DNA from 4 places in the Pseudomonas sp. NLJ1 genome. Region 1 is predicted to be linked to each of the others. Evidence: riboswitches for the same ligand, from Rfam matches in the RefSeq annotation. Region 1 holds a riboswitch; each other region holds the start of a gene.

Region 1 (5,539 bases):
GATATCCCTGTGGGAGCGGGTTCACCCGCGAAGAGGCCGGTGCAGGCAGTTCAGATCAGAAGCTGTAATCCACCGTCGCAAAGTACGACCGTGGCATCCCCATCAGCCACTGCTGCCCACTGAACGCCGACTGCACATACTCACGGTCGAACAGGTTGTTCAACTGCAACCCCAGCCGCACGTCCGGCAACACCTGCCAGCCGATGTTGGCATCGACCACGGTGTAGCCGGGGGCGCTCTGGGTGTTGGCGGTGTTGGCATAGCGCTCATCCACATAACGCGCGCCTATGCCGGCCTCCAGCCACTGGCCGAAGCCTTTGCTCAGCCACAGGTTGGCGGTACGCCGCGGCACATTTGGCGGGCGATTGCCCGCACGGTCCTGAGCCACGCCGCCGACCATTTCCTCGAAGTCGTCATACCTGGCGCGCACGATCGCCGCGTTTGCCGATACCTGCCACTGGTGCGCCAGCGCCAGTTCCAGGGTTGCCTCCAGGCCGTCGGAGGTCTGCTGGCCAGCCTGTTGCTTCTCGTGGGTGAGCGGGTCATCCACCAGCAGCTTCTTCTTGACGATGTGGTAGGCCGCCAATGTCCATTCGCCACGCCCCTCCCAGAAGCGCTGCTTGAGGCCCACCTCGGTCTGCCTGGCCTCGGTCAGGTCGTAGTGCATCTGGTTGGCACTGAGGCTGATGAGGTTGTCGACCCCGTCCTCGCTGGTGGAGTACTGGCCATACAGCGACAGGTCTTCGCTGACCGCAAACACCAGCCCTGCGCGCCAGTTGCCCCCTCGCAGGCTACGGTCGCTGTGGCTGTCGGTGGTCAGCCTCTCCTGGACGATGTGGTTCTGGTCGCGGCGTACACCGGTGACCAGTGACAGGCGATCGCTCAACTGCAGACGGTTTTCGGCGAACAGGGCAAAGGTGTGGGTGCTGGACAGGGTTTGCGGGCGCAGTGGCGAGGCGCTGTGGAACCAACCTGGTTGCGGTTGCCACGGGTCGACGTAGTCGCCGCCCACATCGTTGTAGGGCGCGTTGCTGTCGACGTTGAAGCGGACCTTGTTGTACTCGGCGCCGACCACGGTCTTGCTGGCCAGACCGAACAGTGTGTGGTCGAGGGTGAAGGCCTGGCGATCGCCGAACTGTTCCTGGTTGTGCTTGATCTGCAGGTAGCTGCCACGCAGCAGTTGCTGGCGCCCTGCATCCCAGCTGTAGTCCTCGGCATTGCGCCAGTGACGGCGGCTCTTGATGTAGTACAGCTGGTTGCTGGCGCTGAGGTGGTCGTTCAACGTCCAGTCGGTGTTCAGGCGGGTCCATTCATCGACGTAATGCTGCACGTCGTTCTGCACGTTGTAGTTCTTGTCGCGCAGGCTGCTGCGGTAGCGGCCGTCGATCAGCGGGGTGCCGTAATAGTTGGCAGGCTGCGCATCGCCACGGTCGTGGGCGAGGGTGAAGCTGAGGTCGTCGCTGGCATCGAAGCGCAGTGCGGCGCTCAACGCCAGGCTGCGCGACGGCGTGCGGTCGACCCAGCCGTTACCGGCTTGCTGGTTCAGGGCCAGGCGGTAGCTCAGGCGCTCGCCAAGGCTGCCGCCGCTGTCCAGGCCGAGCTGCTGGCGGTCCCACGAACCGTAGCCCAGGCGCAGGTGGTTGCGCACCTCGCCGGCAAACGGCTTTTTCGGGACCACGTTGACCACCGCACCGGTGGCCCCTTCGCCATACAGCACCGAGGCCGGGCCGCGAATCACATCGATGCGCTCGACCATCCACGGGTCGATCGGGAACGTCTGGGTGCCGGCACCAGTGTACAGGCGTGCGCCGTCGAACAAGGTCATCACCGAGTTGTGCCCGGTAAAGCCGCGGGCGGACAGGCCCGTGCCGCCGTCGCCCGGGGAGCCGATGTAGCTGATGCCCGGTGAGCGGGTCACCGCGTCCTGCACGGTGAGGTTGTTGCGCTGCTGGATCTCCTCGGCGCTGATGCTACTGGTGCTGGCCGGTGTCTCCAGGGCGCTCAGGCCCAGGCGCGAGCCAGCCTGGGTCGGGGTGGCCAGGTCGATGGCGTGGCTGTCGAAGGTGTCGGTGATGGCCGTTGAGGGCAGGGCCAATGGTTGTCGGTCGAGGTCATCGGCCAGGGCCGGCAGGGAAACGGCCAGGCAGGCCGCCAGGGGGTGAAGCTTGAAGATACGGGACATGTCGTTCCACTACTGCAGGAATGAATGGATCCCGGTGGAAAACACGCAAAGGCACACCGTGCACGCAGGCGCGCGCACCGATACCGGCCTGCGCCCGCCCACCGCGGGTTGCCAAGTGAAGCTCCAGGCCGGTCTCCGGGCTTGCGAGGGGCATGAAACCTTCACCTTCCCATGCAGGTGCACAGTGGTATCTCGAAGGGTTCGCTCGCTTACCGTTGCGGGGGCAGCGCCGGACTTGTCGTGGGGTAACACGACGCACCGGCTTCCCGTTTCACCCTGCGCGCGGCGGCGCAGGGCACCTGAAACTGGCAGGCATATGACCATTGAAATGCGGGGGCGTCAAATCTGCCCTCTACCAATGAAACAACTCCCGTCGCGCCCCCTCGGTAATCGCCACGATCCCCGGGTGCTTGACCTTGCGTTCTACCGAAATGGCATAGAACGACTCGTGCACCGCGTCGGTCTGCCCGATCAGCTCCACGCCGTACTGGCGGCACACTTCCTCGGCGATCACGCTGGGCGCTACGAAGATGCCGCTGCCCGACTGCCCGAATGCCTGCATCAAGGCACTGTCATCGAACTCGCCCACGATCCGTGGCTGCACCTGCTGTTCACCCAGCCAGCGCAGCAGGCGGCTGCGTACCACGGTTTCCTGCCCGGGGATAAGCAATGGCGCATCCTGCAGGCAGGCGGGGAAGGGGCCTTCCAGGCGTTGTGCCAGCGCCAGGGTGGCGAAGAAGCTCAACCCGCATTCCCCCAGTTTCTGGCTATAACCTTTGATGTCCAGGTGGCTGGGCATGGGGCTGTCGGAAATCACCAGGTCCAGGCGCTGGATCGCCAGGTCGGCCAGCAGCCGTTCGAGCTTGTCTTCGCGGCAGTTGATGCGCAGCACCTCGTCCAGCTCCATGGTCGGTGCCAGCAGGCGGTAGACGATGGACTTGGGCACCACGTCCGCCACACCCACGCGGAACAGGATCTGTTCCTGCGGACCGGCCCGCAGCATGGCCTCCAGCTCGCTACCCAGCTGGAACATCTGCTCGGCATAGATCAGCGTCTGGCGCCCTGTTTCGGTCAGCTCCAGCTGGCGCCCCACGCGCTGGAACAACTCCAGGCCGTAGGTCTGTTCGAACAGGCTGATCTGCCCGCTGATGGTTTGCGGGGTGAGGTTCAACTGTTCGCTGGCGCGGGCGATGCTGCCGGTCTTGGCCACGGCCCAGAAGTAGTGCAACTGCCGATAGTTGAGCATCGGTATGTTTCCGGATTCGTAAAACCCGAAGTATAACCGCTGAAAAAACGAATTTTCCTGATGTATTACGCTCTTTAGAATGCGGCTCCATCAGGCGCCGTGCGCGCCGCCGGAATATGAAAGCGAGGAACCCATGCTGCAACTCAAATCCATCGGCACGCCGCTGGTGCTGGCCTTGGCCCTGTTCACCCTGGCCGGTTGCGAGCAGGCCGAGAAATCCGCCCAGCAGATGCTCGACCAGGCCGCACAGTCGGCCAAGCAGGCCATCGACGACACCAACAAGGCTGCACAGCAGGCGTTGAGCGAGGCCATCGGCAACGAAGGGCACAAGCCCAAGGACGCCGACAAGAAAGAAGACACCCAGGAAATCTGACCCCCAACCGCTGCTGCAGGATTTGAACAATGGAATATTTGCTGGAACTCGTCGCTAGCCCTACCGCCTGGGTTGCCTTGGCTACGCTGGTGGCCATGGAAGTCGTACTGGGCATCGACAACCTGATCTTCATCTCCATCCTGACCAACAAGCTGCCGCTGGAGTATCGCTCCAAGGCGCGCCGTATCGGTATCAGCATGGCCTTGGTCATGCGCCTGGCCTTGCTCAGCACGGTGGCCTGGATCGTCCAGCTGACCGACCCGGTGTTCGAGGTGTTCGGCAATGCCTTCTCCTGGAAGGACGTGATCCTGATTGCCGGTGGCCTGTTCCTGCTGTGGAAGGCGACCAAGGAAATCCACGAGAACGTCGACCCGCACGGTGCCAAGGAAGAAGCCAAGGTATCGTCGACGGTTACCCTGGGCTTTGCTGCGGCGATCTTCCAGATCCTGTTGCTGGACATCGTGTTCTCGGTTGACAGCATCATCACCGCCGTGGGCATGACCGAGCACCTGCCGATCATGATCATCGCCGTTATCACTGCCGTGATCGTCATGATGGTGGCCGCCGACCCGTTGGCCAACTTCATCAACGACAACCCGACCGTGGTGATGCTGGCCCTGGGCTTCCTGATCATGATCGGCATGACGCTGATCGCCGAAGGTTTTGGCGCCCATGTACCGAAGGGTTATGTGTACGCAGCCATGGCCTTCTCGACGGCGATCGAGATCCTCAACATCCTCGCCCGTCGGGCGCGCTTGAAGCGTGAGGCGGCAGAGGGTTGATGTAAAAAAGCGGGGCGCTTGCGCCCCGTTCGCGGGTGAACCCGCTCCCACAGATAACTCGCCGCTTCTGAAAGCAGTGGAGGATCTTGTGGGAGCGGGTTCACCCGCGAATGGGCCTCGAAACTTCTGAAATCAGTGCACCCCGGCATGCCGCCGCGCCCGGCGCACAGGCTGTGGCTTGGCGGGGGCCTGCGGTGGCAGGTGGTGGGAATGACGCCGCACGATACGCAGTACGCCCCACAGCATGGCGGCTGCAACGCTCAGCCACATGCCCACCAGCATGAGGATTGCCATGGTCAGGCTCATTTGTGCCTCCATCTCTATGGGCCGCGCTCGGTCGCCGACGCTGGCCCTCCAGACACTGCTTTAGTCTAGCCCTTCGCCTGTGACGTTCCATTGACCAAAGGTCTATCGCTTGGTCCGATTTGGCACTAGCCGGTGTCGGACTATACCCGCGCCGCTGTCCGACCTATGATCGTTGGCCAGAGCCGGGCGCTGCCTGCCTGGCGTTGAAGCAAGCGAGTGTCCATGCAGCAACTTTCCTTCAAGACCATCCCTCGTCGGCTGCTGGCTGCCTGCCTGGTAGCGGCCAGCCTGGCCGGTTGTGCCGGCGCCCCCTCCGCCAACCTCAAAGGCCTGCCACAGCGGGTCGAGATCAGCAGCGTACCGTTCTACCGTGGCAACGCCAACCACAGCGGGGCCATGGCATTGGCGGCGGTGCTGTCGCAACAGGGGGCTCCGATCACGCCGGGGCTGCTGGACAAGCCGCTGAACCTGCCCCAGGGCGCCGAGGTGCTGGACACGGGCATCCCCCGGGTAGCGCGCGACTACGGCATGGTGGTGTATCCGCTGGACAAGCAACTGGACGCGCTGTTGACCCAGGTGGCGGCGGGCAACCCAGTACTGCTGCGTTACGAGGATGGTTCGGCCTGGTGGAGCGAGCCACGCTATGCCGT
Region 2 (5,539 bases), 780 kb from region 1:
CAATTTCTGCCTGGCTGTTCATCACGAACGGGCCATAACCCACGATCGGCTCGTCGATCGGTTCACCGCTGAGCAACAGCAGGCTGGCGCCTTCCAGTGCTTCGACGGCTACATCCTCACCGGCGCGGTCAAGTAGCACCAGGCTCGATGGGCCGGCTTCGCGCTCGCCGTTGATCCGCACGTTGCCGCGCAACACCACCAGCGCCGCATTGCGCCCGGCGGCAACCGGCAACTGCAAGGCTGCACCGGCATTCAGGCGCAGGTCCCAGACATCCATGGCGGTAAAGGTCTGCGCCGGCCCTGAATGCCCACGATAGTCACCGGCAATCACTCGCAGGCTGCCGCCCTCGCCCTCCAGCGCCACCACCGGGATGTCCTCGGCCAGCAGCGTCTGGTAGCCAGCCGCTGCGCGCTTGTCCCGGGCCGGCAGGTTGACCCACAGCTGCACCATCTCCAGGGTACCGCCAGTGCGGGCGAAGCCTGGGGAATGGAACTCTTCATGGATGATGCCATTGGCAGCAGTCATCCACTGCACGTCACCTGGGCCGATCAAGCCGCCAGCGCCGGTGGAGTCACGGTGCTCCAGTTCGCCCTGGTAAACGATGGTCACGGTTTCGAAACCGCGGTGCGGATGCTGGCCAACGCCACGCCGCGCACTGGTGGGGGTGAAGTCGTGAGGGCCGGCATAGTCCAGCAGCAGGAACGGGCTGATCTTGCTGGCCAGGTTGTCGTAGGTGAACAGGCTGCGCACCGGAAACCCATCACCTACCCAGTGGGCGTGAGGGCTGCGGTGAATACCCAGAATCGTTTTCATGAGAAGGCTCCTCTCTTGGTTGAGATAACCTTATCAATGATGCCAATCAGGCGGTAGCAGGCTTGTTTGGCATTCATCGTTCCACCCATGGAACAGTCAGCCTTGCAAGAAACCGAGCACCTGTTCGGCAGCCATGACCGGGTCTTCCTGCATGAAACAATGCCCGCCGGCAACCTGCCTGCCGCTGACATGAGGGTTGAGCGCCGCCAGGCGGTTCACCGAATGGGGCACGAAGGGGTAAGTGTGCTCGCCGTAAAGCACCCGCGTGGGCGTGCGGATCGCCGCCAGGCTCGCCCACATGCGTTTGGGGAACGAACTGAAGATTTCCACTTCGCGGCTGGGCCGGCACTTGAGCACCACCGCTTCGCCACAGTCACCGATGGCATGCTCTACGTAGGCCCGCAACGCCTCATCGGTCCAGCCCTTGAAGATACCCCGCCCATGCAGCGAAGCCAGGGCTGCCTCGCGGTCGGGCCAGTGGCTGCGACGGGTGGCAGCCTTGCGCGCCAGCGTATGACGCTGGTGCAAGCCGACCAGAGCCGCCACGCCCATCACACCCAGCATGCGCCGGCTGAACAGTACCGGGTCAAGCAGCACGGCACGCGTGAACAGTTGCGGCTCACTGGCCAGGATCAGGCCGGTGAGCACGCCACCGAAGCTGTGCCCGACGGCAAAGCGCGGCACGTCGCCATACTCGCCTCGCCCGGCTGCGAAAGCGTCCACCGCCAGCGCAGCGGTCCGGTTCCAGCCACGAAACACCCCACCATGGTCGCTGTCACCATGGCCCTGGACATCGCTGAGCCACAGGTCGAAATGTTCGCCCAGCCGCATCAGCAATGGCTGGTAGGCCAGGCAGCAGAAGCCGTTGCCGTGCAGGAAATGCAGCAACGGCTTGCCACTGGCCGGGGTTCGCCAGCCCCGCAGGGTGAAACCTTCGGCGCATTCGTGGGACCAGGGGATCAACTGCATCGGCTTACTGTACTCGCGGGGTCAGGAAAATGCCGATTCTACAAACAGCAGCGGGTACAGTGAAATCACCAGCAACAAGGCCATCAGGACATTGAACAGCATCAGCCAACGCGGGTTCTGCAACAGGTTGCGCAGGGCACTGCCAAACATCACCCATACCCCAACGCTCGGCAGGTTGACCAGGGCGAACAAGGCGGCAATGACAATGACGTTGGTCACATAGCCTTGCGCCGGCGTGTAGGTGGTGATTGCCCCCACTGCCATCACCCAGGCCTTGGGGTTGACCCACTGGAATGCCGCCGCGCCCCAGAAGCCCAGCGGTTTGCGGGCACTGGACGAAGCGGTGCCGACCGCCCCGGAGGTGGCGATTTTCCAGGCCAGGTACAGCAGGTAGGCGGCGCCGGTGTAGCGCAATACCGTGTACAGCACCGGCCAGGCCTTGAACACCTCCCCCAGGCCCAGGCCAACGGCCAGCACCATGACCATGAAACCGACGCTGATACCCATGGCGTGGGGAATGGAGCGGCGCACGCCGAAATTGACACCCGAGGCCAACAGCATGGTGTTGTTGGGGCCAGGAGTGATGGAAGACACGAAGGCGAACAGCACGAAGGCGGTCAGCAGGTCGGCAGAGGCAAGCATGGCAGGCATTCCACTTTCGTTATGGGTGCTGTCACACTAACGGAGTCCCCTCCTCTACAACCGGTACAGTTTCACTAAATTGTGTAGATACACATCGCTGTACCGCTACTCCCAGACCAAGGAAGCCGTCACCATGAGCCTCACCATTCGCCCTGCCGTTCGCAACGATGCCGAGCAGATCCTGGCCTTCATCACCGAACTGGCTGAGTACGAACGCGCCCGCCACGAGGTAATCGCCAGCGTTGCCGATATCGAGCACAGCCTTTTCGACGAGGGCAGCACCGTGCACAGCCTGATTTGCGAACGCGATGGCCGGGCAATCGGATTCGCCGTGTATTTCTATAGCTACTCGACCTGGCTAGGCCGCAACGGTATCTACCTGGAAGACCTGTACATCACTCCTGAGCAACGCGGCGACGGCGCCGGCCGGCAGTTGCTGCAGCACATTGCCCGCGAGGCGGTGGCGAACAAGTGTGGGCGGCTGGAATGGAGCGTGCTGGACTGGAACGAGCCGGCGATCGGCTTTTACCAGAAGCTGGGTGCCGAGCCGCAGGATGAGTGGGTGCGTTACCGGCTGGATGGGGACAAGCTGGCGGCGTTTGCCCGGGGCTGACCGGGAGCGCTTTGCGTCCGCTTCACAATCCCTGTGGGTGCGGAGTAGCCGAGGCGCCGGCAAACTCGATTCTGGCAATTGACGGCAGCCCCGCCCCATGGTCTCCTTATGCCTCGCGTTCAGGTGCCCCCAATGGGGGTGAAACGGGAAACCGGTGCGTCCCAGGCCCTCCAGCAGGGCCGGACAAGGCCGGTGCTGCCCCCGCAACGGTAAGCGAGCGAAGCGTCTGTACCACTGTGCCCGATCACCCGGCATGGGAAGGTGACGCCTTCCAGGAGCCTGGCTCCTCCTCGCAAGCCCGGAGACCGGCCTGGCGTTCATGAACACCCCGCGGTGGGCGGGCGCTGTTGCATTCCCCTGGGCTGCCACGCTCGGGGCTGCCGCGCTTGCCCGTTGCCCACAAAAAGCAGAGGAACGCGTCATGCCCGTCACCAGCGCCAAGCAACACAGCATTACTACCCCCGTTACCCTCAGCCAGCGTGTCGTCATCGCCGTCGGCGCCAGCCTGCTGGGCTTGTGCCTGGTGTACTTCGCTGGCTTCTCGCACATCGAGGCCGTGCACAACGCCGCCCACGACACCCGCCACAGCGCCGCCTTCCCCTGCCACTGAGTACGCCCGATGATCACACGCATTGCCCGTACCGCGGGCTTCAGCGGGTTGCTGGCGGCCTTGCTGCTGACCCTGCTGCAAAGCTTCTGGGTCGCCCCGCTGATTCTCGAGGCAGAAACCTACGAGTCCGCAGCCCCGGTCGGCCAGCACGAGCATGCCGGCGAAGTGGCAGCCCATGAACACAGCGCCGAAGCCTGGTCGCCGGAAGACGGCTGGCAGCGGGTGCTGTCCACCACTGGCGGCAACCTGGTGGTCGCGGTCGGCTTCGCCCTGATCCTCACCGCCCTGTACAGCCTGCGCGAACCCAAGCGTGCCGGCACCGGTGCACTATGGGGCCTGGCCGGCTTCGCAGTGTTCTGCCTGGCCCCGACCCTGGGCCTGCCGCCGGAACTGCCAGGTACTGCCGCCGCCGACCTGGGGCAACGCCAGGCCTGGTGGGTCGGCACCGCCAGCGCCACCGCGCTGGGCCTGGCCCTGCTGGTGTTCGCCCGCCACTGGTTGCTCAAGGCATTTGGCGCCGTGTTGCTGGTCATTCCTCATGTGATCGGTGCGCCGCAACCCGAGGTGCACGAAAGCCTTGCCCCCGCAGCGTTGGAAACCCAGTTCAAAGTGGCCTCCTGGCTGACCAACGCCGCCTTCTGGCTGGCCCTGGGCCTGCTCAGCGCCTGGCTGTTCCGGCGCTCCAATCAGGCCTGATGCCTGCCTTTTCAGAACACCCAGAACCGGGACAACGACATCATCCATGTGAAGCTCGACGAACTGATCCGCGCTACAAAATCAGCGGAGCAATCGGTACTAGGCCTCGAATCACTCGACAACCGGGAGATCCATCAACTTCGCAAAGAGTATCAGGCGATGGGCAGACACTGCGAAACGCCTCCACAGCCCCCTCGCGAGCGACAGGCAGACGATGCCGCTCGGGACAATCTGCAGCGCTAGCGGCCTATAAGGTCGTTTTCATCCTGGGAGCTCACCAGGAATTCGGCCAAGGTTTCCGCACAGGCTGAAATGCCATCCAGGAGTACCATCTCAAAGCCATGAGTGTTCTCTGTCGGGATCGCAATGCAACCTGCCCGGGCATCGATCCCTGCGCTCAATACCGCACTCGCATCCGACGCAAAGTCTACGAGCAATGCCGCCTGCGGCTTGTACCCTGCCCTGCGGCCAGCGGCGATCAGGCCTTGTACCACGGTGCGGCTGTAGTAGCCCTTCTGGTCACCGGTATTGATGATCGGGTCGGCTGACAGCTGCGTACCATACTCTTCGAGCACCGGGCCGACCTCGACCGCGATGGTGGTGTCGCCGGGCAACCGGGACGCGGCGTACATGGCACCGGCATTGGATTCTTCCTCCAGTGTGGTGAGCACGAACCACACATCCTGCTTCAGCGCCGCTCGCCTCTCACCCAGCAGCTTCGCACAGAGGATGACAGCGCTGATGGGAGCACGGTCATCGAGAAAATGAGCGGCAACACAGTCCTGCACTTTGAATGGCCGACGCCAGTGCTGGCTGAGCACGACCCGCGTACCTGGTCGAACCCCCAATGCCTGCAGTTCCTGCTTGGTCTTGCGTGTGACTACATGCACATCCTTCCACTGGACGTTTCCGGTCAGCACGTCTCTTCCGTTGGCAGTCCGACTGCTACTGTGCATCGAGCCATACGACAGCACGCCAGGCAGGATCTGCTCATCGCCCAGGATGTCGACAGGGCAGACACCAAAGCTGATCGGTTGCGCTCCCCCGAGGGCAAGCACCTCCAGTGTGCCGTTGTCGTGGACATTCTTGACGATCATCGCGATCTCATCGAGGTGGGCCATTACACGTATGGCTGCCTGCGGATTGCATGCAAGCCCGGCGCGAATGACCCCTACCACGTTGCCGGCAGAATCGA
Region 3 (5,539 bases), 910 kb from region 1:
ACCATGATCTTGGGCGCCGGCTCCAGGCATTGCAGGCGCTTTATCACTTCCATGCCATCCAGGCCGGGCAGGCCGATGTCGAGAATTACCACATCCGGTCGCAGGTCGCGGGCCACCTGCGCCACCTCGCTGCCATTGCCGACCTCGCCGACAACACGGAAGCGCTCGCGTTCGAGCAACATGCGCAAGGACAGCCGGACGATGGGGTGGTCGTCGACGATCAGCACGGTAGTCATGAAGAAAACTCCTGTGAGGATGTGGTCCGCTTCCTGGATCACTCAGGAATACGTCTGCAAGTGGGGTTATCGGAAGCGCTGCACGATACGACCATTCCCGAAATTTGGTAATGCCGAGTATAGAAGTGTTGAAAGTCCACGTGCTTGCTGTTGAAAAGTCCTACAAAAAGTGGGAAAGACATCACCCTGGCAAAGCGGCGATGCCTGTTTTTGTAGTCGTCATGCGCAGGCGGAGTGTGATTTGCTCACGCGCTGGGTTGAGGCGGGGTTGTTGGCCAGTGCCTGGCCGACCCGTGTCGGGCGTGCCACCAGCTGGCCGGTGCAGTTCGGGCAGCGGCCCTGGAAACGTGTTTCGGCGCAGGTGCGGCAGAAGGTGCATTCGAAGGAACAGATCAGCGCATCGGGGCTGTCACCCGGCAGGTCGGTATCGCAGCACTCGCAGTTTGGGCGTAGGTCCAGCATGGGCATGACTCCTGTTTGCAGGCGGGAAACCGGAGTCTGCTACGCCTGCGGCGAACCTGGCAATGCTCAGTCGCCAGGCCGATACAGGTGGGCGTGCCCGGCGCGATACAAGGCCGACTCGGCAAACGGTGTGTCGCCCAGCACATGGCCCACAAGGATCAGCGCCGTGCGCCGGAAATCCTTGGCCGCGACGCGTTCCACGATATCGCCGAGGGTACCGCGCACCCAGTCCTGGTCCGGCCAGGTAGCACGATGCACCACCGCCACCGGGCAGTGCGCGCCGTAGTGCGGCAGCAGCTCATCGACGATACGCGACAGGTGCTTGACCCCCAGGTGAATCGCCAAGGTGCTGCCATGGCGCGCCAGCTCGCCCAGTTGCTCGCCGGGCGGCATGGGCGAACTGTCGCCATAGCGGGTGAGGATGACGGTCTGCGCTACCTGGGGCAGGGTCAGTTCGCAGCCGAGCAGGGCGGCGCTAGCCGCCGTGGCGGTGACCCCGGGGATGATCTGGTAATCGATGCCCAGCGCTTGCAGGTGGCGGATCTGCTCGCCGATGGCGCCGTACAGGCTGGGGTCGCCACTGTGTACCCGGGCCACATCCTGGCCTTGTTCATGCGCGCTGCGCATGGCGGCAATGATCTGTTCCAGATGCAGCTCGGCGCTGTTGATCACGGTCTCGGCCTGGTGCCCCTCGAGCACGGCGGCCGGCACCAGCGAACCGGCATAGATGATCACCGGGCACTGGCGGATCAGCCGTTGGCCCTTGATAGTGATCAGTTCCGGGTCGCCGGGGCCGGCGCCGATGAAGTAGACCGTCATGGAAAGTCCTTGCGAGAAAGAGGGGGAGGAAGCGTTCAACAGGCCAGGGCGAGGGTAGCCGGGCCCAGTATCTGGCGTTTCAGCAGCAACCTGGCAGTGCCAACCCGCTGGCAGGCCAGGGCCAGTGCCGCACTCTCTGCCACACCCCAGCAGCCACTGTGAGCATGGGCCGTGGCGGAGCGGTGGCTGAGCTGGGGTTCGTAAGGTTGCAACTGCGCGGTATCGTACAGCACCAAGGGCAGGTCGAGGCGTTCAGCCAATTGCTGCAAACCGGGTTCGTCGGCCTTCAGGCTGATGCTGGCGATGCCTTGCAGGTCGGCCAACGCCAGGCCCTGGTTGGCCAGGGCCTGGCGTAGCAATGTTTCCAGCGTATCCGCCGGGCAACCCCGGCGGCAGCCGAAGCCAGCGTAAAAGGCAGGCATCAGGCCTGATTGGAGCGCCGGAACAGCCAGGCGCTGAGCAGGCCCAGGGCCAGCCAGAAGGCGGCGTTGGTCAGCCAGGAGGCCACTTTGAACTGGGTTTCCAACGCTGCGGGGGCAAGGCTTTCGTGCACCTCGGGTTGCGGCGCACCGATCACATGAGGAATGACCAGCAACACGGCGCCAAATGCCTTGAGCAACCAGTGGCGGGCGAACACCAGCAGGGCCAGGCCCAGCGCGGTGGCGCTGGCGGTGCCGACCCACCAGGCCTGGCGTTGCCCCAGGTCGGCGGCGGCAGTACCTGGCAGTTCCGGCGGCAGGCCCAGGGTCGGGGCCAGGCAGAACACTGCGAAGCCGGCCAGGCCCCATAGTGCACCGGTGCCGGCACGCTTGGGTTCGCGCAGGCTGTACAGGGCGGTGAGGATCAGGGCGAAGCCGACCGCGACCACCAGGTTGCCGCCAGTGGTGGACAGCACCCGCTGCCAGCCGTCTTCCGGCGACCAGGCTTCGGCGCTGTGTTCATGGGCTGCCACTTCGCCGGCATGCTCGTGCTGGCCGACCGGGGCTGCGGACTCGTAGGTTTCTGCCTCGAGAATCAGCGGGGCGACCCAGAAGCTTTGCAGCAGGGTCAGCAGCAAGGCCGCCAGCAACCCGCTGAAGCCCGCGGTACGGGCAATGCGTGTGATCATCGGGCGTACTCAGTGGCAGGGGAAGGCGGCGCTGTGGCGGGTGTCGTGGGCGGCGTTGTGCACGGCCTCGATGTGCGAGAAGCCAGCGAAGTACACCAGGCACAAGCCCAGCAGGCTGGCGCCGACGGCGATGACGACACGCTGGCTGAGGGTAACGGGGGTAGTAATGCTGTGTTGCTTGGCGCTGGTGACGGGCATGACGCGTTCCTCTGCTTTTTGTGGGCAACGGGCAAGCGCGGCAGCCCCGAGCGTGGCAGCCCAGGGGAATGCAACAGCGCCCGCCCACCGCGGGGTGTTCATGAACGCCAGGCCGGTCTCCGGGCTTGCGAGGAGGAGCCAGGCTCCTGGAAGGCGTCACCTTCCCATGCCGGGTGATCGGGCACAGTGGTACAGACGCTTCGCTCGCTTACCGTTGCGGGGGCAGCACCGGCCTTGTCCGGCCCTGCTGGAGGGCCTGGGACGCACCGGTTTCCCGTTTCACCCCCATTGGGGGCACCTGAACGCGAGGCATAAGGAGACCATGGGGCGGGGCTGCCGTCAATTGCCAGAATCGAGTTTGCCGGCGCCTCGGCTACTCCGCACCCACAGGGATTGTGAAGCGGACGCAAAGCGCTCCCGGTCAGCCCCGGGCAAACGCCGCCAGCTTGTCCCCATCCAGCCGGTAACGCACCCACTCATCCTGCGGCTCGGCACCCAGCTTCTGGTAAAAGCCGATCGCCGGCTCGTTCCAGTCCAGCACGCTCCATTCCAGCCGCCCACACTTGTTCGCCACCGCCTCGCGGGCAATGTGCTGCAGCAACTGCCGGCCGGCGCCGTCGCCGCGTTGCTCAGGAGTGATGTACAGGTCTTCCAGGTAGATACCGTTGCGGCCTAGCCAGGTCGAGTAGCTATAGAAATACACGGCGAATCCGATTGCCCGGCCATCGCGTTCGCAAATCAGGCTGTGCACGGTGCTGCCCTCGTCGAAAAGGCTGTGCTCGATATCGGCAACGCTGGCGATTACCTCGTGGCGGGCGCGTTCGTACTCAGCCAGTTCGGTGATGAAGGCCAGGATCTGCTCGGCATCGTTGCGAACGGCAGGGCGAATGGTGAGGCTCATGGTGACGGCTTCCTTGGTCTGGGAGTAGCGGTACAGCGATGTGTATCTACACAATTTAGTGAAACTGTACCGGTTGTAGAGGAGGGGACTCCGTTAGTGTGACAGCACCCATAACGAAAGTGGAATGCCTGCCATGCTTGCCTCTGCCGACCTGCTGACCGCCTTCGTGCTGTTCGCCTTCGTGTCTTCCATCACTCCTGGCCCCAACAACACCATGCTGTTGGCCTCGGGTGTCAATTTCGGCGTGCGCCGCTCCATTCCCCACGCCATGGGTATCAGCGTCGGTTTCATGGTCATGGTGCTGGCCGTTGGCCTGGGCCTGGGGGAGGTGTTCAAGGCCTGGCCGGTGCTGTACACGGTATTGCGCTACACCGGCGCCGCCTACCTGCTGTACCTGGCCTGGAAAATCGCCACCTCCGGGGCGGTCGGCACCGCTTCGTCCAGTGCCCGCAAACCGCTGGGCTTCTGGGGCGCGGCGGCATTCCAGTGGGTCAACCCCAAGGCCTGGGTGATGGCAGTGGGGGCAATCACCACCTACACGCCGGCGCAAGGCTATGTGACCAACGTCATTGTCATTGCCGCCTTGTTCGCCCTGGTCAACCTGCCGAGCGTTGGGGTATGGGTGATGTTTGGCAGTGCCCTGCGCAACCTGTTGCAGAACCCGCGTTGGCTGATGCTGTTCAATGTCCTGATGGCCTTGTTGCTGGTGATTTCACTGTACCCGCTGCTGTTTGTAGAATCGGCATTTTCCTGACCCCGCGAGTACAGTAAGCCGATGCAGTTGATCCCCTGGTCCCACGAATGCGCCGAAGGTTTCACCCTGCGGGGCTGGCGAACCCCGGCCAGTGGCAAGCCGTTGCTGCATTTCCTGCACGGCAACGGCTTCTGCTGCCTGGCCTACCAGCCATTGCTGATGCGGCTGGGCGAACATTTCGACCTGTGGCTCAGCGATGTCCAGGGCCATGGTGACAGCGACCATGGTGGGGTGTTTCGTGGCTGGAACCGGACCGCTGCGCTGGCGGTGGACGCTTTCGCAGCCGGGCGAGGCGAGTATGGCGACGTGCCGCGCTTTGCCGTCGGGCACAGCTTCGGTGGCGTGCTCACCGGCCTGATCCTGGCCAGTGAGCCGCAACTGTTCACGCGTGCCGTGCTGCTTGACCCGGTACTGTTCAGCCGGCGCATGCTGGGTGTGATGGGCGTGGCGGCTCTGGTCGGCTTGCACCAGCGTCATACGCTGGCGCGCAAGGCTGCCACCCGTCGCAGCCACTGGCCCGACCGCGAGGCAGCCCTGGCTTCGCTGCATGGGCGGGGTATCTTCAAGGGCTGGACCGATGAGGCGTTGCGGGCCTACGTAGAGCATGCCATCGGTGACTGTGGCGAAGCGGTGGTGCTCAAGTGCCGGCCCAGCCGCGAAGTGGAAATCTTCAGTTCGTTCCCCAAACGCATGTGGGCGAGCCTGGCGGCGATCCGCACGCCCACGCGGGTGCTTTACGGCGAGCACACTTACCCCTTCGTGCCCCATTCGGTGAACCGCCTGGCGGCGCTCAACCCTCATGTCAGCGGCAGGCAGGTTGCCGGCGGGCATTGTTTCATGCAGGAAGACCCGGTCATGGCTGCCGAACAGGTGCTCGGTTTCTTGCAAGGCTGACTGTTCCATGGGTGGAACGATGAATGCCAAACAAGCCTGCTACCGCCTGATTGGCATCATTGATAAGGTTATCTCAACCAAGAGAGGAGCCTTCTCATGAAAACGATTCTGGGTATTCACCGCAGCCCTCACGCCCACTGGGTAGGTGATGGGTTTCCGGTGCGCAG
Region 4 (5,539 bases), 1.0 Mb from region 1:
TTCGCTCTGGGCTGGTAACTGTATTGTTCCGCCCAGCGCCTGGTCGATTACTTGCAGCGCCAACAGTTCGAGGCGTTCGCGGGTATCGCCACAGGTGCGCCAGGGCTCGCTACTCACGGCCTGCAACAGCTCGGGGCGTGCGCCCTGCCACGGCTGCCCGAGTTCGCAATCGAGCGGGTCGAAACCCGGAACCAGCGCCTTGGCCAAAGCCCGCAGCAGGCTGGCATTGCCGCCGCGACCGTCGCCACGCTCGACCCGCACCAGCGCCAGCAGGGTATCCAGGCGCAGCCGGCCTTCCGGGGACTGGCCGAACACATGCAGGCCATCGCGAATCTGCGATTCCTTCAGATCGCACAGGTAGGTGTCCAGGCGCGGCAGCCACACGGCGGCATCGTCCAGCTGACCTTCCAGCTGCAGTTCGCGGTCGATGTGGTTGGCCTTGACCAGCTCCAGAATGTCGCGCTGCAACTCGCGCGCGCGCCGCGGGTCGAGCAGCTGTGCTTCGTAGAACTCGTCGGCCAGTTGCTCCAGGTGGCGCAACGGGCCATAGGTTTCGGCACGGGTCAGCGGCGGCATCAGGTGGTCGATGATCACCGCCTGGGTGCGGCGCTTGGCCTGGGCCCCCTCACCCGGGTCGTTGACGATGAACGGGTAGATGTTCGGCAGCGGGCCGAGCAAGGCGTCCGGCCAGCACTGCGCCGACAACCCGACGCCCTTGCCGGGCAGCCATTCAAGGTTGCCGTGCTTGCCGACGTGGATCACCGCGTCGGCGGCAAAGGCATGGCGCAGCCAGAAGTGAAACGCCAGGTAGCCGTGCGGCGGCACCAGGTCGGGGTCGTGGTACACCGCGCTGGGGTCCACCTGGTAGCCCCGCGCCGGCTGAATGCCGACGAAGGTCAAGCCAAAGCGCAGGCCGGCCACCATCAACCGGCCACTGCGGTACATCGGGTCCTGCTGCGGCGGCCCCCAGCGCTCCAGCACGGCCTGGCGGTTGGCCTCTGGCAGGCGCTCGAAGGCGGCCTGGTAATCGGCCAGGCTCAGGCTCTGCGCGCAGGGGCGCAGGTCCAGTTGGTCGAGGTCGTTGGTCACGCCGCCGAGCAACTGGTGGATCAGTTGCGTGCCACTGCCCGGCAAATCGGCCAGCGGATAGCCTTGGGCCTGCAGGGCCTCGAGGATGTTCAGCGCGGCCGCTGGCGTATCCAGACCAACGCCGTTGCCAATGCGGCCATCCCGGGTCGGGTAGTTGGCCAGCACCAGGGCCACGCGCTTCTGCCCATTCGGCAGGCGCGCCAGCTCGACCCAGCGGCGAGCCAGCTCGGCGACAAAATCCATGCGCTCGGGGTGCGCGCGGTAGCAGACCACGTCAGACTGGCTGCGCTCGCTGCGCCACGCCATGTCCTTGAAACTGACCGGGCGGGTGATGATGCGCCCGTCCAGTTCGGGCAAGGCAATGTGCATGGCCAGGTCACGCGCCCCCAGGCCCTGCTCGCTGGCCTCCCAGCCGGGCTGGTTGTCTTGCGCGCAGATGGCCTGCAGTACCGGGATATCGCGACGGAACGGGCGCAGGTTGGGGCGCTCGGGGCTGGACAGGGCAAAGCCGGTGGTGTTGACCAGCACTTCGGCACCCACCTCGTCCAGCCAGGCTTCGACCTGCTCCAGGCAGGCGCTTTCCTTGAGGCTGGCCACGGCGATCGGCAACGGGTTGAGCCCGGCGGCCTGCAGGCGCTGGCAGAACACATCGATGAACGCGGTGTTGGCCGCCTGCAGATGGGAGCGGTAGAACAGCAGCGGCGCCACCGGCTGTTCGGGGTGCCACTGCGGGTACCAGTCCTCCAGCGTGGCGCTGCCCTTGGCCGGGTGATACACGGCGGTGCGCGGCAAAGGCTGCGGCTCGTCCCAGGCATAGTCGCGGCCCAGCCACTGGCTGGCCAGGCAGTTGAACAGGTTGATGGCGTTGGCCTTGCCGCCCTGGCGCAGGTAGTGCCAGAGGCGTTCGGCCTGCTCGCTGCTGACATTGCCCAGGCTGGTCAGCTCCGGGTCCGGACGGTCGTCGCCCGGCACCAGGATCAGCTGCACGCCACGGCCGGCCAGCTCGACCAGTTGCTCGACGCCATAGCGCCAGTAGCCTGCGCCACCGTGCAGCGACACCAGGATGACCTTGGCATGGCGCAGTACCTGGTCGACATACAGGTCGACCGAGGCATGGTTCTGTACCTGCATCGGGTTGGCCAGGCGCAGGCTGGGGTAATCGTCGGGCAATTGCTCGGCGGTGTCGGCGAGCAATGCCAGGTGCGAATCGCCGCTGCAGAGAATCACCAGCTCGGCGGGCGTCTGGCCGAGGTCGGCAATGCTGTCATCCGGCACGAAGCCGCCGGGCTGGGTCCGCAGCAGGTGCATGGGTCAGGCGCCCAGGGCCTGGCGCAGGCGCGCTTCCAGCTGGGCGGCATCGAGGTCCTGGCCGATCAGCACCAGGCGGGTGATGCGCGGCTCGTCGGCGCGCCAGGCGCGGTCGAAGTGCTTGTCGAAACGGGTACCCACGCCTTGCACCAGCAGGCGCATCGGCTTGCCGGGGATGGCCGCGAAGCCTTTTGCGCGCAGGATGCCGAACTCCACCACCAGCTGGGTCAGGGCGTCGAGCAGCAGGCTTTCGTCGGCTTCTGGCAGGTCGATGGAGATGGAGTCGAAGGCGTCGTGGTCATGATCGTCATGGTCATCGCCGTCATGGTGCGAATCATGGTGGGTACGGCGGCCATCGATGTGCGCCTCGGACTCGGCGCCCACGCCCAGCAGCACCTCCAGCGGCAGCTTACCGCTGCTGGCTTCGATCACCTTGACCGCCGGCGGCAGCTCTTCAGCCACCTCGGCGCGGACCTTGGCCAGCCCTTCGGCGTCGATCAGGTCGGCTTTGTTCAGCACCACCAGGTCGGCGCTGGCCAGCTGGTCGGCGAACAGTTCGTGCAGCGGTGATTCGTGGTCCAGGTTGGGGTCGAGCTTGCGTTGGGCATCGACCTGGTCCGGGTAGGCGGCGAAAGTGCCGGCGGCCACGGCCGGGCTGTCGACCACGGTGATCACCGCGTCGACGGTGCAGGCATTGCGGATTTCCGGCCACTGGAAGGCTTGTACCAGCGGTTTGGGCAGGGCCAGGCCGCTGGTTTCGATGAGGATATGGTCCAGGTCGCCACGGCGTGCCACCAGCTCGCGCATCACCGGGAAGAACTCTTCCTGCACGGTGCAGCACAGGCAGCCGTTGGCCAGCTCGTAGACGCGGCCGCTGGCTTCTTCTTCGGTGCAACCGATGCTGCACTGCTTGAGGATTTCGCCATCGATGCCCAACTCGCCGAACTCGTTGACGATCACCGCAATGCGGCGGCCCTGGGCGTTGTCGAGCATGTGGCGCAGCAAGGTAGTCTTGCCCGAGCCGAGGAAGCCGGTGACGATGGTGACGGGGAGCTTGGCCAGTGTTTTCATGTCGCATTGCCCTTGGCAGATTGGCGCGGGCATGCAGGACGACAGCCGCGGGCCATGCCGGCCGGGCTTGTTCGCCACCGGATCACCCCGCCCGGTTGAAAGTCGAAAACGTGACGAGGCAGGTCTCCTGGCTCGCACCGTTCCATGTGCCCGCTGGTGCAGCAGGCTGGCGGGATGACGCCTTCCCGCGCGCGGGCGCAGTGGCTGTGTCGATCCGTTGTCGGTGCTTACAGTTGCGGGGGCAGCCGCGGCTTGTACCGCGTTCCCGTCTTAGCTTCGGCCTGGCCGAAGAACCTCGAAGTGGCAAGGCTACGCAGTGGCTGGCGGGTGGTCAACCATTGCTGTCGGGCTGGCCGACAACAAGTGGCGCAACTGCGTTACAGTGGTGGCTTTGAGCAGCGAGGCCCACCGGTGAAACCCCTGAACAAGCGCGATATGGCACGCCTGGAGCGTGAACTGGTGGTTTGCCTGACCGAAGCCTGCGAAACCGCCAAGGCCGAGATCGTCGGTTTCAGCTGGCTTACCCACCGTCTCGCGCCCGAGGATTTTCCGGCCAGCCTGCGTATTACCTGGGTGTTCGAGCGAGAGGCCGACAAGGCCGCCGCCGTGGCGGGCGACGCGAAGGTGCGCATGCTGGCGCTGACGGGCCTTGCACTGGAGCAGGCCGGCATTCAGCTGGATCATCCGGCCTGGCATGTGCGGTTTGACAGTGAAGAGGCTTGCCAGCAGAGCCACGGGGGTGACTGGAGCAAGCGCTTGATGGGGCGCTGAACCAGGGGCATGCGCGGTCCTACAGGTCCAGCGCACACCTTAAGGGTGCCGCCGGCAATGTGGGAGCGGGTTCACCCGCGAACACGGGCGAAGCCCGTGCCATCCACCGCGTCGCCTGTTTCGCGGGTGAACCCGCTCCCACAGGGCCCGCGGCGCACTCGTGGAACCAGCCTGGGCTTGCAGGCCTATGGCGGCAACTACAGCTTCTATTCGGCCCAGAAAGCCAGCCAGACGGCGCTGGCCCAACAGCAACTTGCCAGGCTGAAACAGCAGCAGCAACGCCAGGCGCGCGAACTGCAGCGCACTACCAGGCCACACCAGCGTGCTCGATCACCTGCGCCAGGCAAACCCGACACTGGCCCAGGGCGACTTGCGCAGCCGCCTGGCACAACTGGGCCTGGATGCGGCCCGCATCGAACTGCCCAGCGGCCTGCTAAGCGGCGGTGAGCGGATGAAGGCAGCACTGGCCGCCGTGCTGTACCGCGAACGGCCACTCGACCTGTTGCTGCTGGACGAACCCGGCAACCACCTGGACCTGCCGTCGCTGGCCGCACTGGAACACATGCTCGGGCAGTTTCGCGGGGCGCTGGTGGTGGCGTCCCACGACCAGGTACTGCTCGACCAGCTGGCGCTGGACGAGTACCTGCACCTGTAGAAGCTGCAATGAATGCATTGCAGGCTATCAATTCGTGACTGGCCGTTCCCGATCTGCCACGGATGTATTATGGTGGCGTGGTGCGCATATAACAGCAGCCCGAGCAATCGGGCACTTGCAAGACAATGAGGGTGTCATGAGCAACGAAAGCATTAATTGGGACAAGCTCGGTTTCGACTACATCAAGACCGACAAACGCTACCTGTCCGTATGGCGCAATGGCGAGTGGGACAAAGGCACCCTGACCGAAGACAACGTACTGCACATCAGTGAAGGCTCCACGGCCCTGCACTACGGCCAGCAGTGCTTCGAAGGCCTCAAGGCCTACCGTTGCAAGGACGGTTCGATCAACCTGTTCCGCCCGGACCAGAACGCCGCCCGCATGCAGCGCAGCTGCGCCCGCCTGCTGATGCCGCAGGTGCCGACCGATGTGTTCATCGAGGCGTGCAAGCAAGTGGTCAAGGCCAACGAGAAGTTCGTACCACCGCATGGCAAAGGCGCCCTCTACCTGCGTCCGTTCGTGATCGGCACCGGTGACAACATTGGCGTGCGCACCGCCCCCGAGTTCATCTTCTCGATCTTCGCCATCCCGGTTGGCTCGTACTTCAAGGGCGGCATGAAGCCGCACAACTTCCAGATCTCCAG

What was found. Region 1 has a riboswitch for cobalamin ahead of R9B85_RS22050 (TonB-dependent receptor). Riboswitches for the same ligand answer to the same signal wherever they lie in the genome.
Region 2: it holds a riboswitch for cobalamin, as region 1 does, so the genes downstream of both, R9B85_RS00100 (CbtB domain-containing protein) here and R9B85_RS22050 (TonB-dependent receptor) in region 1, are expected to answer to the same signal.
Region 3: it holds a riboswitch for cobalamin, as region 1 does, so the genes downstream of both, R9B85_RS00760 (CbtB domain-containing protein) here and R9B85_RS22050 (TonB-dependent receptor) in region 1, are expected to answer to the same signal.
Region 4: it holds a riboswitch for cobalamin, as region 1 does, so the genes downstream of both, cobW (cobalamin biosynthesis protein CobW) here and R9B85_RS22050 (TonB-dependent receptor) in region 1, are expected to answer to the same signal.

The regions. Positions count from the first base shown of each region.
Region 1 covers NZ_CP137735.1:4,879,845-4,885,383, forward strand. The annotation lists gene R9B85_RS22050 (TonB-dependent receptor) at 56-2,182, opposite strand; cobalamin riboswitch at 2,292-2,500, opposite strand; gene nhaR (transcriptional activator NhaR) at 2,535-3,428, opposite strand; gene R9B85_RS22060 (hypothetical protein) at 3,562-3,801, shown strand; gene R9B85_RS22065 (TerC family protein) at 3,831-4,583, shown strand; gene R9B85_RS22070 (hypothetical protein) at 4,716-4,889, opposite strand; gene R9B85_RS22075 (peptidase C39 family protein) at 5,112-5,539, shown strand, end outside.
Region 2 covers NZ_CP137735.1:17,962-23,500, forward strand. The annotation lists gene R9B85_RS00080 (pirin family protein) at 1-814, opposite strand, end outside; gene R9B85_RS00085 (alpha/beta fold hydrolase) at 911-1,783, opposite strand; gene R9B85_RS00090 (LysE family translocator) at 1,805-2,434, opposite strand; gene R9B85_RS00095 (GNAT family N-acetyltransferase) at 2,559-3,038, shown strand; cobalamin riboswitch at 3,143-3,366, shown strand; gene R9B85_RS00100 (CbtB domain-containing protein) at 3,460-3,648, shown strand; gene R9B85_RS00105 (CbtA family protein) at 3,658-4,344, shown strand; partial or broken gene R9B85_RS00110 (low affinity iron permease family protein) at 4,357-4,587, shown strand; gene R9B85_RS00115 (M42 family peptidase) at 4,584-5,539, opposite strand, start outside.
Region 3 covers NZ_CP137735.1:153,617-159,155, reverse strand. The annotation lists gene R9B85_RS00785 (response regulator transcription factor) at 1-236, opposite strand, end outside; gene R9B85_RS00780 (DUF1272 domain-containing protein) at 456-698, opposite strand; gene cobM (precorrin-4 C(11)-methyltransferase) at 765-1,517, opposite strand; gene R9B85_RS00770 (cobalamin biosynthesis protein) at 1,553-1,939, opposite strand; gene R9B85_RS00765 (CbtA family protein) at 1,939-2,625, opposite strand; gene R9B85_RS00760 (CbtB domain-containing protein) at 2,635-2,823, opposite strand; cobalamin riboswitch at 2,917-3,140, opposite strand; gene R9B85_RS00755 (GNAT family N-acetyltransferase) at 3,245-3,724, opposite strand; gene R9B85_RS00750 (LysE family translocator) at 3,849-4,478, shown strand; gene R9B85_RS00745 (alpha/beta fold hydrolase) at 4,500-5,372, shown strand; gene R9B85_RS00740 (pirin family protein) at 5,469-5,539, shown strand, end outside.
Region 4 covers NZ_CP137735.1:290,042-295,580, forward strand. The annotation lists gene cobN (cobaltochelatase subunit CobN) at 1-2,397, opposite strand, end outside; gene cobW (cobalamin biosynthesis protein CobW) at 2,401-3,468, opposite strand; cobalamin riboswitch at 3,569-3,781, opposite strand; gene R9B85_RS01300 (hypothetical protein) at 3,880-4,239, shown strand; partial or broken gene R9B85_RS01305 (AAA family ATPase) at 4,405-4,894, shown strand; gene R9B85_RS01310 (branched-chain amino acid aminotransferase) at 5,031-5,539, shown strand, end outside.